DNA from 2 places in the Kitasatospora sp. NPDC052896 genome. Region 1 is predicted to be linked to the other one. Evidence: riboswitches for the same ligand, from Rfam matches in the RefSeq annotation. Region 1 holds a riboswitch; the other holds the start of a gene.
The links. A riboswitch is a leader RNA that binds a small molecule or an ion and turns the genes downstream of it on or off. The one in region 1 is predicted to bind S-adenosylmethionine.

Region 1 (7,623 bases):
CGGCCCGCTCGGCCTGCTCACCGGCCTCGGCGACCAGCCGGGTCCAGCCGCGCGGGCGCAGCAGGTAGGCGGCGGCGGCGACGTCCAACGGCTCGGCAGCACTCGGGACACTGCCCGCCTCCAGCGCCTTCACCAGATCCGGCTGCCCGAGCCGCAGCCGGTCCGCTATCCGCGACCGGAACACCGGCTCCGCCTCCAGCGCCGACGCCAGCGCCGTCCCGGCGTACTTGGCGCGCCGCGCGGGGGTGAACTTCGCATACGGACGGAGCGTGCTGGGCAGCTCGGTCGGCGTCAGCCCGCCGAGCGCGTCGGCGGCCAGGCCGACCACCCGGCGACGAACCCCCTCCGGCAGCGGCCGATCGAGCTGCTCAGCGGCGCCGGAGGCCTGCTCGGCGGCGTCCACCCCGGGCTCCGGGGTGGCGGGCGGCTGCCCCTGGGGCTCGGCGGCCTCCCTCGCTGCGTCCATGGCGTCCTCGGCTCCGATCCTGGTCTGCGGGGGCCGTACGGCCGGCTGCCGATGCCCAAAACCCACCGCTCTGTGCAATTGTCGCGTGAACGGTGCCACCTCGGACACCACACCGCCCACCCGTCCCATCCCGGGACGGTCACGCTCAGTCGGCGGCTGGGGCGTCCGGCCGGGGCACCAGCTCGACCTGGTCGACCGCGTTGCACCAGCGACAGCGGACCGACTCCACGGTCTCGCTGAGCACCTCGCGCTCCTCCACCGTCGGCTCGCCGGCCAGGTCCAGATGGACGTACTCCACCGCCCGGGACGAGCGGGTGACGTCGAACCGGGTCAGGTTGCCGCACAGCGTGCAGCGCCAGCGGGTCTCGGCGGTGGGCACGGGGACGGTCATCGGTGGGTCCTCTCGACTGGTCCCGGGCACGGCCGTGCTGCCGCCCCGGCTCCAAGCCTAGGGCCTGACCACACCGCGTCGGCCACCGGATACCCCTTGCCACCAGCGGCTGCGTCGGCGGCGGGTAACCCGCTCGCAGCAGGGCGCGGTGCGCGCGGCGGCCGGGCCAGCAAGGATCGGCCCATGGTGATCCCCTGGCGCGACCGGCTCCGCTCCACCCGGCCCCCGGCGGCCGGCCCGGTCCCGCTGGCCTGCTACCTGCTGGTGGCGGTGAACTGCGTGGTCTTCCTGGCCGGCCCGAGCGGGATCGCCCCCCACTACGGCAGCACCCAGGTCGCCCGGAACTGCGCCGCCCAGCGCTACCAGCAGCGTTGGGGGGCGATCCCGGCCGAGCTGCTGAGCGGCCGTCCGCTGACCGCCGCTCAGGCCGCCGGCGCCGCCCCCGCGCTGCCCGGCTGCCCGCCGGTCGGCACCCCGCGGAAGAACCCGCTGCTCTCCGTGTTCACCTCGCTCTTCGTGCACGGCGGCTGGCTGCACCTGCTGGGCAACATGCTCTTCCTGCTGGTCTTCGGCACCGGGGTGGAGGAACGGCTGGGCCGGCCGCGCTTCCTCCTCTTCTACCTGGCCGTCGGCGCGCTGGCCGGCTACGGCTACGCGCTGGCCGACAGCACCGATCCCCAGGCGCTGCAGCCGCTGGTCGGCGCCTCGGGCGCGATCGCCGGGGTGCTCGGCGGCTACCTGCGGCTCTACCCACGGGCCCGGGTGACCGCGCTGGTCCCGCTGCTCTTCTTCCTGCCGCTGCGGCTGCCGGCCTGGTTGGTGCTCGGCCTGTGGTTCGCCGTGCAGTGGTGGTCGGTGCACCAGGCCGGCCCCGGGGTGGCCTACCTGGCGCATGTGATCGGCTTCAGCGCCGGCTTCCTGGCGCTGTGGGCCGCCTCACGGCGGGCCCGATACCCTGGCCCCACCGACCTCCAGCCGCTCGCCCCCGACCCCGGAGCCTTCGAGTGATCACCGCCATCGTCCTGATCAAGACCGCCGCCGACCGGATCCCCGAGATCGCCGAGGAGGTCGCCGCCATCGAGGGGGTCAGCGAGGTCTACTCGGTGACCGGCGGCTACTCCCTGGTGGCGATGGTCCGGGTGCGGCACCACGACGATCTGGCCGAGGTGATCCCGGGCCGGGTCAACAAGGTCCCCGGCGTCGAGCACACCGAGACCCAGATCGCCTTCCGCACCTACTCCCAGCACGACCTGGAGGCCGCCTTCGCACTCGGCCTGGACGGCTGAGGCCGGGTCCGGCGGACCTTTCCGCCGGACCGGTCTCAGCGCCGGGTGTCGGCCACGCACCGCCCGCCCTCGTTGCGGTAGGTCCAGCGCGCACCGTCGGTGACCAGCTCCCGGACGGCGGCCAGGAAGCGGTCGAGGTGCTCGTCCGGCGTCCCGGCGCCGAAGCTGACCCGGATCGCGTTCAGGCTGCGCTCCCCCGGCAGCGACGGCTCGGGGGCGCCGCACTCCGAGGGAGCACCGGCCGCGTCCCCGCCGAGCAGCGTGCGCACCAGCGGGTGCGCGCAGAACAGTCCGTCCCGGACCCCGATGCCGTACTCCGCCGAGAGCGCCGCCGCGAAGTGCGAGCTGTTCCAGCCCCGCACGACGAACGACAGCACACCCACCCGCGGCGCGTCGGCGCCGAACAGGCTGAGCACCCGGACCTCGGGAACCGCGGTCAGGCCGGCCGTCAGCCGCTCGACCAGCAGCCGCTCGCGGGCCTCCAGCTCCTCGAAGCCGGCCTCGGTCAGCGCCCGGCAGGCGGAGGCGACGGCGTAGGCGCCGATCACGTTGGGCGAACCCGCCTCGTGTCGGGCCGGGCCGTGCTGCCACTCGACGGCCACCGAACCGTCCGCCTCCCGGGCCACCGTCCGGCTGGCCCCGCCGCCGGCCAGGTACGGCTCGGCGGCGTCCAGCCAGTCCGATCGCCCGGCCAGCACCCCGGCCCCGAACGGCGCGTAGAGCTTGTGCCCGGAGAAGGCCACCCAGTCGACGTCCAGCTCGCGGACCGAGACCCGGTGGTGCGGCGCGAGCTGCGCCGCGTCCAGCACCACCCGGGCGCCGTGCCGGTGCGCCACCTCGGTCAGCTCGGCCACCGGCCACAGCTCACCGGTGACGTTCGAGGCGCCGGTGACGCAGAACAGCCGCGGGCCCTCGGGGTACTCGGCCAGCGCCGCGTCCAGCGCGGCGACCGCCTCGGCGTGCGAGCGCGGGGCGCGCAGGTAGCTCACCGTCAGGCCGTCCCGGCGCCACGGCAGCAGCGAGGCGTGGTGCTCGGTCTCGAAGGCGAACACCCGGGTGCCGGCCGGCAGCACGCCCGCCAGCAGGTTGAGCGAGTCGGTGGTGGCGCGGGTGAAGACCACCTGGTCGCCGTCGCGCAGGTCGAGGAAGTCGGCGACGGTCCGCCGGCTCTGCTCGAACAGGTCGGTGGAGAGCTGCGAGAGGTAGCCGGCGCCGCGGTGCACGCTGCCGTAGTAGGGGGCGTAGGCGGCCACGTCGTCCCAGACCCGCCGCAGCGCGGGCGCGCTGGCGGCGTAGTCGAGCGCGGCGTAACCGATCTTCTCCCCGGTGACCAGCGGGACCTCGACGTCCTGGCCGAGCACGTCGAGCGGGGCGCGGTGCGCCGGCAGGTGCCGCGCGCTGGGGGTCCTTCCGGACGGCGTCCCGGGGAGCGTCGGGGCAAGGGTGGCGGCGGGCGACGGGTGGACGGACATGAAGATGCACTCCTCCGGGGTCAGGACCCCGGGAGTGCGAGATGCCGGTGGTCCGCGCTTGCCCGACGGACGAATCGCCGCCTGGCCCGGTCCTCACCCAGGGCACCCCGCCACGGACGGAGGGTTGCCGGACAGCAAGCTGGGGCTTGTCGCGCTGTCACTCATGACCTGGCGAAGACTCTAGGCGGCCGGCCGAGGAGTGGTCAACCGGCGTTCCACCATCCGGACGGCCGTGAGACCCGCAGGTCAGCGACGTGCGGGCCGCACGGGCGGACGGGCTCAGCCGGCGGCGGTGGCCGCCGCCCAACGCTTGAGCAGGTGCTGCGCCGCACCGCTGTCGATCGCCGCCGCCGTCCGGCCCATCGCCGCGGACAGCTGTTCGGTCAGCGGCGCCCCGGTGATCTCCAGCGCGACCAGCGCCGCCGCCGAGTTGAGCACCACCGCGTCCCGCACCGGCCCGCGCTCACCGGCCAGCACCCGGCGGGCGACGTCGGCGTTGTACTCGGCGTCGGCACCGCGCAGTGCCTCGATGCCGACCAGCTCGATGCCCACCTCGCGCGGGTCGAAGCAGGTCTCGGTGACCCGCCCGTCCCGCACGATCCACACCCGCGAGGTGGTGCAGACGGTCAGCTCGTCCAGCCCGTCGTCGCCGCGGAAGACCAGCGCGGAGGAGCCGCGCTCGGCCAGCACGCCGGCGATCAGCCCGGCCAGCCGGGTGTCGAAGCAGCCGACGGCGTGCGCGGTGACCCTGGCCGGGTTGGTCAGCGGGCCGAGGATGTTGAACGCGGTCGGCACCCCGAGGTCGCGCCGGGCCGTCGCGGCGTGCCGCATCGCGGGGTGGAACCGGGCGGCGAAGCAGAAGGTGAGGCCGACCTCCTCGGCCACCGCGGCCACCCGCTCGGCCCGCAGGTCGAGCCGGATGCCCAGCCGCTCCAGCACGTCGGACGAGCCGCTGGCCGAGGAGGCGGCCCGGTTGCCGTGCTTCACCACCTTGGCGCCGGCCGCCGCGGCGACGATGGCCGACATGGTGGAGATGTTGACGGTCTTCGCCCGGTCGCCGCCGGTGCCGACGATGTCCACCGCCGGGCCGGGGATCTCCAGCGGCTCGGCGTGCGCGTACATCGCCTCGACCAGGCCGGAGACCTCCTCGACCGTCTCGCCCTTGGCGCGGAGAGCGACCATGAACCCCGCCACCTGCGCCGAACTGGCCTCGCCGCTCATGATCCGGTCCATCGCCCAGGCCGCCTCGGCCCGGCTGAGGTCGTCGCCGCCCAGCAGGGTGTTGAGGACCTCCGGCCAGCTGCGGACCACCTGCGCGGGCGCGTTGCCACCGTTCGCAGGCTTCAGATCGACCATGGCTGACTCCAGCTCGCTTCCGTGTTCGGAGAGGGGGTACGGCCAGCCTAACCAGGCCGGAGGGGCCGCCGGTCCGATCCGGCGACCCCTCTCTCCTGCTGAGACGATCCGCCGCGCCCCGCGGTGGCCCGTCCCGCTGCCTGTACGCCCGTCCCGCTACTTGTGCGAGAGTGCCCGCGCCCCGACCCGGGCCCGCAGCAGCGTGGCGGCCGCCTCGGCCAGCGCCACCGGGTCCACCGGGTGGGAGATCGCCGCATCCGCCCGGCTCCAGGCGGCCAGCCAGGAGTCCTGCGGGCGCCCGATCAGCACCAGCACCGGCGGGCAGCCGTAGATCTCGTCCTTCACCTGACGGGCCAGGCCCAGCCCGCCGGCCGGCACCGCCTCGCCGTCCAGCACGCAGAGGTCCACGCCGCCCTTCTCCAGGGCCCGCAGCACGGCGGGGGTGGTGGCGCACTCCAGATAGGTCACCGCCGGCAGGTCGGCGGCCGGCCGGGTGCCGAGCGCCGTGGTCACCTGTGCGCGGGTGTTGCGGTCGTCGCTGTAGACGAGAACGGTGACGGTCTCGTCGCTCGTGTGCGCCATGGTCCCTGCTCCCAGGTGTCTCGGAAAAAGGTGCCTCATACGTCCGCTGGTGCCGCCGGTTCAACGGGGGCCGGATGTGATCCGGACCACGTTCAACCACTTCCGGATGCTACTCCGGATCACCCGCCCCCGAGAGCGTCCGCCGCGATCTCCCGCGCACCCGGTGCGCCCCGGGCTCACCCACCCGGAGGACCGGCCGTCACCCCCACCCGCGCGGACCACCCGGACGGCCTAGTCCACTAGCGGATCGACCACTCTCCCGACGGCGGGACGCGCACGGCAAAGGGGTGATCAGATCGGACGAACCGTCAGAAAATCCACATCGGACCACGAAGCACGCGAGCCCCACGCCACCCGCCGCGTCAGGGGCGTCCCATCCGCCGCCATCCGGGCATACCGCACGCACCGGACACTCCGAGGGAGACCCCCCGACGTGAAGACGGAATAAGGGACCGACATAATGTCGGTCGTGGCGACAGCAACAGCAGTAGAAACCGGGCACGCACATGGATCGGTCAACCGACCGAACATGACCAGCGTCGGAACCATCGTCTGGCTGAGTTCCGAGCTGATGTTCTTCGCGGCCCTCTTCGCGATGTACTTCACGGCCCGTTCCGTGAAGGGGCCAGGCTTCTGGACCGAGAAGGCACATGCCCTCAACGTCCCCTTCTCCTCCGTGAACACCACGATCCTGGTGCTCTCCTCGCTCACCTGCCAGCTCGGCGTCTTCGCCGCCGAGCGCGGTGACGTCAAGAAGCTCCGCACCTGGTTCACGGTCACCTTCATGATGGGCGCGATCTTCATCGGCGGCCAGATCTTCGAGTACACCGAGCTGGTGAAGAAGGACGGCCTGTCGCTGTCCTCCGACCCGTACGGCTCGGTGTTCTACCTGACCACCGGCTTCCACGGGTTGCATGTGACGGGCGGTCTGATCGCCTTCCTGCTGGTCCTGGGGCGGACGTACGCAGCCAAGCGCTTCACGCACGAGCAGGCCACCGCGGCGATCGTCGTGTCGTACTACTGGCACTTCGTCGATGTGGTCTGGATCGGCCTCTTCGCGACCATCTACCTGATCAAGTAACCGATCAGGTCGCTGGCCGCCGGCCGGACCCGCTGGCCGAACCGGCCCGGGTCCTTCTGTCCGTGTCCGCCTGCCGACGCCGACCGCGCGCCGGGCCCACCACCAGCCGACCAGATCCTGACACCGCCCAGTCCTGATATCGGGGAATTCCGTGAAAAAGCTCTCCGCACGACGGCGCCACCCACTGGCGGCGCTGGTCGTCCTACTCTTCGCCCTGGCGGCCACCGGGGGGCTGTACGCCGCGTTCGCGCCCGCCGAGAAGGCGCAGGCTGACAGCTCCGCGCAGTCGCTCGCCATCAACGAGGGCAAGAAGCTCTTCGCCGTCGGCTGCTCCTCCTGCCACGGCCTCAACGGCGAGGGCAGCGCCAACGGTCCGAGCCTGGTCGGCGTGGGCTCCGCCGCCGTCGACTTCCAGGTCGGCACCGGCCGGATGCCCGCTCAGCAGCCGGGCGCCCAGGTCCCGAGCAAGAAGAACATCTACTCGCAGGACCAGATCGACCAGATGGCCGCCTTCGTCGCCTCGCTGGGCCCCGGCCCGGTGACGCCGACCCAGCAGCAGTACACGTCCACCGAGACGGACGCCATCGCCAAGGGTGGCGACCTGTTCCGCACCAACTGCGCGCAGTGCCACAACTTCGCCGGTGCGGGTGGCGCCCTGTCCCAGGGCAAGTTCGCTCCCTCCCTCGAGGGCACCTCCGCCAAGCACATCTACGAGGCCATGCAGACCGGCCCGCAGAACATGCCCGCCTTCCCCGACAGCACCATGCCGGAGAAGCAGAAGCAGGAGATCGTGGCCTTCGTCCGCTACCAGGCCAATGAGGCGCCCAACCAGGGTGGCCTGTCGCTGGGCAGCCTTGGTCCGGTGACCGAGGGTCTGTTCGGCTGGATCTTCGGGCTCGGCGTGCTCATCGCTGTCGCGATCTGGGTTGCCGCTCACACCACCAAGGCCAAGAAGTCATGAGCCACGACATGTCAGACGACAAGCTGCC
Region 2 (7,623 bases), on a different contig from region 1:
CGTACTGACCCAGCTCCTGGCGCTCCCCGCGCTCTACCGCACCCCGACCGCCCACCAGCGCTACGAGCGGCAGGCCCGGGCCAACCTCGCCGCCGAACTCGACCTGCTCAGCCGGTCACGGCGAACCGGTGGTCACAGCGAGCCGACCGGCGCCACCACGACGCCCTCCTTGCCGCACACCCAGTGCGGGTCCGGCCCCAGCTCCGGCTCCACGCTCAACGCGTGCGGGTCACCCTCCACCGCACACCGCTCGCAGAGCGGCCACCGCCCGTAGGCCTCCAGCAGCGCGTCCTGCACGTCCTGCGCCACCAGCCCGAGCACGAAGTCCACCCCGTCCGGCCACTGCTCCAACCACCACCGCCGGTGCGTCACCGCGTCCTCCACCAGCGACACCACCGCCGCGTCCGCGACGTCCCGCGCCGACAGGTCAGCGAGAATCAGCGCCCGCGCCCGGTGCAGCGCGGCTTCCAGATCAGGAGACTCAACCACCCCCCTATTCTCCCGCAACCCACTTGGCGGCCGGAAACGCCTCGGTGCTCAGCTCGATCCCGAACGGTTCGGGCAACGCCACCGGCTGCCCGAAGGGCACCCGGGTGCTCCGCCGGTACGTCCCGCCCTCCGGCTCGGCGAAGAGCGTCACGGTCGGCCCCTCCGCGTCGAAGCGGTGCGCAGCGTGGGCGTCCACCAGACCCTGGGCACGGAGAACGCCGCGAGGGCGGCCCCCTTCAACGGGGGCCGCCCTCGCGGACGGGGTCGAACGACCGATCCTGAGGCAGGATCAGAAGTCCATGTCACCGCCCGGCATGCCGCCCGGGGCGCCCGCGGCGGCCTTCTCCGGCTTGTCGGCGATGACGGCCTCGGTGGTGAGGAAGAGCGCCGCGATGGAGGCGGCGTTCTGCAGCGCGGAGCGGGTGACCTTGGCCGGGTCGATGATGCCCGCGCCGATCAGGTCGACGTACTCGTTGGTGGCGGCGTTCAGGCCGTGACCGGCGGGGAGGTTGCGCACCTTCTCCACCACGACGCCACCCTCCAGGCCGGCGTTGGTCGCGATCTGCTTGATCGGGGCCTCCAGCGCGACCTTGACGATGTTGGCACCGGTGGCCTCGTCGCCGTCCAGCTCCAGCTTGTCGAACGCGACACCGGCCTGCAGCAGGGCCACGCCACCGCCGGCGACGATGCCCTCCTCGACGGCCGCCTTGGCGTTGCGCACGGCGTCCTCGATGCGGTGCTTGCGCTCCTTGAGCTCGACCTCGGTGGCCGCGCCGGCCTTGATGACGGCCACGCCGCCGGCCAGCTTGGCGAGGCGCTCCTGGAGCTTCTCGCGGTCGTAGTCCGAGTCGCTGGTCTCGATCTCGGCGCGGATCTGGTTGACCCGGCCGGCGACCTGCTCGCTGTCGCCGCCACCGTCGACGATGGTGGTCTCGTCCTTGGTGATGACGACCTTGCGGGCGGTGCCCAGCAGGTCCAGGCCGGCGTTCTCCAGCTTGAGGCCGACCTCCTCGGAGATCACGGTGCCGCCGGTGAGGATGGCGATGTCGCCGAGCATGGCCTTGCGGCGGTCGCCGAAGCCCGGAGCCTTGACGGCGACGGACTTGAAGGTGCCGCGGATCTTGTTGACGACCAGGGTCGACAGGGCCTCGCCCTCGACGTCCTCGGCGATGATCAGCAGCGGCTTGCCGCTCTGCATGACCTTCTCGAGGAGCGGGAGCAGGTCCTTGACCGAGCCGATCTTGGAGTTGGCGATCAGGATGTACGGGTCGTCGAACGACGCCTCCATCCGCTCCAGGTCGGTGGCGAAGTAGGCCGAGATGTAGCCCTTGTCGAAGCGCATGCCCTCGGTGAGCTCGAGCTCCAGACCGAAGGTGTTGCTCTCCTCGACGGTGATGACGCCTTCCTTGCCGACCTTGTCCATGGCCTCGGCGATCAGCTCGCCGATCTGGGTGTCGGCGGCGGAGATGGAGGCGGTGGAGGCGATCTGCTCCTTGGTCTCCACGTCCTTGGCCTGCGCCAGCAGCTGGTCGGAGACGGCCGCGACGGCCTTCTCGATGCCGCGCTTCAGGGCCATCGGGTTGGCGCCGGCCGCGACGTTGCGCAGACCCTCGCGAACGAGCGCCTGGGCCAGCACGGTGGCGGTGGTGGTGCCGTCACCCGCGACGTCGTCGGTCTTCTTGGCGACCTCCTTGACGAGCTCCGCACCGATCTTCTCGTACGGGTCCTCGAGCTCGATCTCCTTGGCGATCGAGACACCGTCGTTGGTGATCGTGGGGGCACCCCACTTCTTCTCAAGGACGACGTTGCGGCCCTTGGGGCCCAGCGTCACCTTGACGGCGTCGGCAAGCTGGTTCATGCCGCGCTCAAGGCCGCGGCGAGCTTCCTCGTCAAACGCGATGATCTTGGCCATCGGAAGTGGTCCTCCAGGACACGGTCGACTGCTCGGACCAGTGGCGCCCGCGACGGACGGCCCTGGTGTGCGGGGGTCCTGTCCCCTACCGCTCCCGGGGGCCTCACCGACCCGGTCCGTTTGTCACTCTCATGCTGCGAGTGCTAACGCCAATGATTAGCACTCCGGCATGGCGAGTGCAAGCTCCTGACCGCAAGCCACGACGAGCCGCGCGAACGGCGGCAGGCCCGCGCCACCCCCGGGAAGGGAGGTGGCACGGGCCTGCCGCAAGGGCGCCAGCTCGTGACCGAGCCGAGGCTCCGAGGTTCGGAAAGGTCAGACCGCCGCGCGGACCATGTCCGCCTGCGGGCCCTTCTGCCCCTGGGAAATCTCGAACTCGACCCGCTGGCCCTCCTCGAGGGTGCGGTAGCCGTCCATCTGGATCGCGCTGTAGTGGACGAACACGTCCGCACCACCGTCGACCGCGATGAAGCCGTAGCCCTTCTCCGCGTTGAACCACTTGACGGTGCCCTGAGCCATTCCGAACTCCCCTATTGCTGTGCTGGCCCTTCGACGGGTCCGCAGGTCGCGGACCCGGGTCTGATGGACCGGCCCGAGGAAACCCCCCTGGGCGCAGCCCTGCACGCCGCAGCGCCCCACCCCCGGGCACCTGACGGTGCCGGCGGAACAGACGAATGCGCCGACCGCGGCTGAATGTATCCGGATCGCCGCCCTGTGCAACAGGCCCACTGAACGCCAATTCGTCGGCGGCGCCAAGGGATAGGACGGGAGGAAAGCGACAGATCTCCGCAATGCACGCGGGACATAGCGGACGAATACCGCGAATTGCCCAAATAATTCTGACACGTCGCCGACATGTTCGAACGAAACGCCAATGGGGCATGTCTCATGGGACGGACAAAGCCTATGCCCTGGCGCGGACGAATCAGACAACGCCACGCACGGCGCAGGGCGCCGCACCGCCCGACGGTCCGTCAGGGTGGCGCGGCGCCCTGCACCCGCGCTGGTCGGCCCGGTGCGGCTCAGCAGCCGCCGGCCACCGCCGGGATGATGGACACGCCGGCGCCGTCCGCGATCTCGGCGGCCAGGCCACCGGCGAAGCGCACGTCGTCGTCGTTGACGTAGACGTTGACGAAGCGGCGCAGCTGGCCCGCGTCGTCCAGGATCCGGGCCGAGATGCCGGCGTGGTTCCGCTCCAGGTCCGAGATCACCTCGGCCAGGGTGGCGCCCTCGGCGGTCACCTCGGTCGCGCCGTCGGTGTAGTTGCGCAGGATGGTCGGGATGCGGACGGTGACGCTCATGACGGGGTTCTCCTCGCTCACGGAAGGGGGGATCGACGGGACCTCAGGACGCCAGGCCGGCGGCCCGGAACGACTCCAGGGAGGGCCGGATGGTCGCGGTGAGGCCGGCGCCCGCGACCGCGTCCAGGGTCTTCAGGCCGTCTCCGGTGTTGATCGCGACGGTCTCCCTGGCCGGGTCCAGCACGCCGTTCTCGACCAACTTCCTCAGCACGCCGATGGTCACGCCGCCGGCGGTCTCCGCGAAGATCCCCTCGGTCCGGGCCAGCAGCCGGATCGCCGCCACCACCTCGGCGTCCGTCACGTCCTCCACCGCACCGCCGGTGCGCCGGGCGATGTCCAGCACGTACGGGCCGTCCGCCGGGTTGCCGATCGCCAGCGACTTGGCGATGGTGTCCGGCCTGACCGGCCGGATCACGTCGTGCCCGGCCTTGAACGCGGCCGAGACCGGCGAGCAGCCGGCCGCCTGGGCGCCGAAGATCCGGTAGGGCCGGTCCTCGACCAGGCCGAGCTTGATCAGCTCCTGCAGGCCCTTGTCGATCTTGGTGAGCTGGGAGCCCGAGGCGATCGGGATCACCAGCTGCTCGGGCAGCCGCCAGCCGAGCTGCTCGCAGATCTCGTACGCCAGGGTCTTCGAGCCCTCGCCGTAGTACGGCCGGAGGTTGACGTTGACGAAGCCCCAGCCCTCGCCGGCCGGGTCGCCGATCAGCTCCGAGCAGAACCGGTTCACGTCGTCGTAGTTGCCCTCGATGCCGACCAGCTCGCCGCCGTACACCCCGGCCATCACGATCTTGCCCTGCTCCAGGTCGTGCGGGATGAACACGCAGGACCGGAAGCCGGCCCGGGCCGCCGCGGCGCCCACCGCGCCGGCCAGGTTGCCGGTGGACGAGCAGGACAGGGTGGTGAAGTCGAACGCCCGGGCCGCCTCGATGGCGCAGGCCACCACCCGGTCCTTGAAGGAGTGGGTCGGGTTGCCGGAGTCGTCCTTGACGTGCAGTCGGGCACTGAAGCCGAGTTCGCGGCCCAGGTTGTCGGCCTTGACCAGCGGGGTCCAACCGGGGTTCAGGTTGGGCTTGGCCGCCACGTCGGCCGGCACCGGCAGCAGCGGGGCGTAGCGCCAGATCGAGGCCGGGCCGGCCTCGATCCGCTTGCGCAGCCCGTCCGCGTCGTAACCGCGGTAGTCGTAGGCGATCTCCAGCGGGCCGAAGCACTCCAGGCAGGCGAAGCTGGGACCGAGCGGGAACCGGGTGCCGCACTCGCGACAGGACAGCGCGGTCGCGGGGCCGAGGTCGACGGTGGAAACGGGTGCCCTGGTGTCAAGAGCCATGATGGCGGAGGCCTCTCTCCTCATCTTCCCCACCGCGCGGTCGCGCGGCGGGCCGGAATTGGCACCTGTCCCGCCGGGGCCTGCGCGGCCGGACGAGAAGGTTGCCGGGACGTCGACGGGCCGTTCCCTCAGTCCCTCTGGATGAGCTCTGTGAAGTTGTGGTCCTGCTCGGCGACCGACCCCGGCGTGCGAAGGTCCGGCCGCTGTACGAAGACTGTAACCGAAGGCCCCGCGCCTGACCCCTGCCGTCCGATCCGCGAGATGGCCAGTCCATGAGGAGCCCGCCTTGTCCGTCGAGCCGATACCCGCGCTGCTCCCGGAGGTGGCGTCCTGGCTGCGCCGCCGCTCCTGGACCGCGGCCCAGCGCCCGGTCCGGGCGCTGCTCGACGCGAAGCGGGTGGCCGGGCCGGCCGGCACGGTCAGCGTGGTGCTGCCGGCCCTGGACGAGGAGGCCACGGTCGGCGGGATCGTCTCGGTGATCCGCCGCGAGTTGATGGAACGGCTGCCGCTGGTGGACGAGCTGGTGGTGGTCGACTCCGGCTCCGAGGACCGCACCGCGCGGTTCGCGGCCGAGGCCGGCGCCCGGGTGGTGCACCGGGACGACATCCTGCCCCGGCTGCCCGCGGTGCCCGGCAAGGGCGAGGTGCTCTGGCGCTCGCTGCTGGCGACCAGCGGCGCGATCGTCTGCTTCGTCGACGCCGACCTGCGCGAGTTCGACCCGGCCTTCGTCACCGGGATCGTCGGCCCGCTGCTCACCGACCCCGGGATCCAGCTGGTCAAGGCGATGTACGACCGCCCGCTCGAGACCGGAGGGGCGATCGTGCCGGCCGGCGGTGGGCGGGTCACCGAGCTGGTCGCCCGCCCGCTGCTCAACCTGCACTGGCCGCAGCTGGCCGGCTTCGTCCAGCCGCTCGGCGGCGAGTACGCGGCCCGCCGCTCGCTGCTGGAGCGGCTGCCGTTCCCCACCGGCTACGGGGTCGAGCTGGGCCTGCTGGTGGACGCGCTGGAGCTGGTCGGGCTGGACGCGCTGGCCCAGGTGGACGTGGGCGTGCGGCACCACCGCCACCAGGACGGCCAGGCGCTCGGCCGGATGGCCGCGACCATCTACCGCACCGCGTTGGAGCGGCTCGACCGGAGCCACCGGCTGAAGGCCGCCGACGACCTGGCCCGCCCGGTGCTGACCCAGTTCTCCCGGGACAGCACCGACGGCGGTTTCACCGGCCACAGCCACCCCGTGCCCGCCCTGGACCGCCCGCCGATGGCCGACATTCCGGAGTACCGCAAGCCGTGACCGGCACAACCCCCCGGGGTTTGCCACCCGCCGGCCCCGGCAAGGGTGGAGATATGGCCGATCAAACGACCGCACGCATCCTGGTGGCTTCCAACCGGGGTCCGGTCTCCTTCAGCAAGGCACAGGACGGGTCGCTGACCCTGCGGCGCGGCGGTGGCGGGCTGGTCTCCGGACTGTCCGCGATCGACGATCCGAACGCCGTCTGGGTCTGCGCGGCGCTGGGCGAGGCGGACCGCGAGGCGGCCCGGCGCTCCCCGTCCGGCCGGCTCGACCGCGGCGGCTTCGACGTCGGCGGACAGGCCGTCCGGATGCTGGACATCGACCCCGGGATCTTCGACCGCGCCTACAACGGGGTGGCCAACTCCACCCTGTGGTTCGTCCACCACCTGCTGTACGACACGCCGGTCTCCCCCGCCTTCGACGCCGACTTCCGGGAGCAGTGGTCCGCCTTCGAGGCGTACAACGCCGCCTTCGCCGAGGCGCTGGCCGCCGAGGCCGCGCCGGGCGCCGCCGTGCTGGTGCAGGACTACCACCTCGCGCTCGCCCCGGCACTGCTCCGGGCGCTCCGCCCGGACCTGCGGATCGGCTACTTCTCGCACATCCCCTGGGCCCCCGCCGACTACTTCCGGCTGCTGCCCGACGACGTGGCCGCCGCGGTGCTCACCGGCGTTCTCGGCGCCGACCGCGCCGGCTTCCACACCCGGCGCTGGGCCGCCGCCTTCGCCGACTGCTGCGCCGACCTGCTCGGCGCGGAAGTCGACCGGGCCGACCTCTCGGTCAGCTTCCAGGGCCGGACCACCCGGCTCGGCGTGCACAGCCTGGGCGCGGACGGCGAGTTCCTGCGCGAGCGCTCCCACCGGCCGGACGTGGACGAGCGGCTGGCCGCCCTGCGCGCGGCGGCCGGCGACCGCCGGACCATCGTCCGGGTGGACCGCACCGAGCTGAGCAAGAACATCGTCCGCGGCCTGCTGGCCTACCGCCACCTGCTGCGCACCCGGCCCGAGTGGCACGAGCGGGTGGTGCACATCGCCTTCGCCTACCCGTCCCGGCAGGACCTGGCCGAGTACCGCTCCTACACCGCCGAGGTGACCCGGCTCAGCGCGGAGATCAACGCCGAGTTCGCGACGGACGGTTGGCAGCCGCTGATACTCCAGGTCGAGGACGACTTCGCCCGCTCGCTGGCCGCCTACCGGCTGGCCGACGTGGCGCTGGTCAACCCGATCCGGGACGGCATGAACCTGGTCGCCAAGGAGATCCCGGTGGTCTCCGAGGGCGGCTGCGCGCTGGTGCTCTCCCGCGAGGCCGG

Region 2: it holds a riboswitch for S-adenosylmethionine, as region 1 does, so the genes downstream of both, thrC (threonine synthase) here and ACIGXM_RS17465 (aminotransferase class V-fold PLP-dependent enzyme) in region 1, are expected to answer to the same signal.

The regions. Positions count from the first base shown of each region.
Region 1 is NZ_JBITZU010000007.1:244,496-252,118, forward strand. Features, by position in the region: gene ACIGXM_RS17445 (NYN domain-containing protein) at 1-466, opposite strand, end outside; gene ACIGXM_RS17450 (hypothetical protein) at 612-857, opposite strand; gene ACIGXM_RS17455 (rhomboid family intramembrane serine protease) at 1,041-1,865, shown strand; gene ACIGXM_RS17460 (Lrp/AsnC family transcriptional regulator) at 1,862-2,143, shown strand; gene ACIGXM_RS17465 (aminotransferase class V-fold PLP-dependent enzyme) at 2,179-3,615, opposite strand; SAM riboswitch class IV at 3,665-3,784, opposite strand; gene trpD (anthranilate phosphoribosyltransferase) at 3,895-4,971, opposite strand; gene ACIGXM_RS17475 (hypothetical protein) at 5,128-5,553, opposite strand; gene ACIGXM_RS17480 (heme-copper oxidase subunit III) at 6,014-6,634, shown strand; gene ACIGXM_RS17485 (c-type cytochrome) at 6,786-7,595, shown strand; gene ACIGXM_RS17490 (Rieske 2Fe-2S domain-containing protein) at 7,604-7,623, shown strand, end outside.
Region 2 is NZ_JBITZU010000024.1:65,940-73,562, reverse strand. Features, by position in the region: partial or broken gene ACIGXM_RS30830 (hypothetical protein) at 1-115, shown strand, start outside; gene ACIGXM_RS30825 (hypothetical protein) at 133-489, opposite strand; gene ACIGXM_RS30820 (hypothetical protein) at 494-685, opposite strand; gene groL (chaperonin GroEL) at 779-2,401, opposite strand; gene ACIGXM_RS30810 (cold-shock protein) at 2,717-2,920, opposite strand; gene ACIGXM_RS30805 (MoaD/ThiS family protein) at 3,424-3,702, opposite strand; gene thrC (threonine synthase) at 3,746-5,026, opposite strand; SAM riboswitch class I at 5,044-5,174, opposite strand; gene ACIGXM_RS30795 (glucosyl-3-phosphoglycerate synthase) at 5,337-6,317, shown strand; gene ACIGXM_RS30790 (trehalose-6-phosphate synthase) at 6,371-7,623, shown strand, end outside.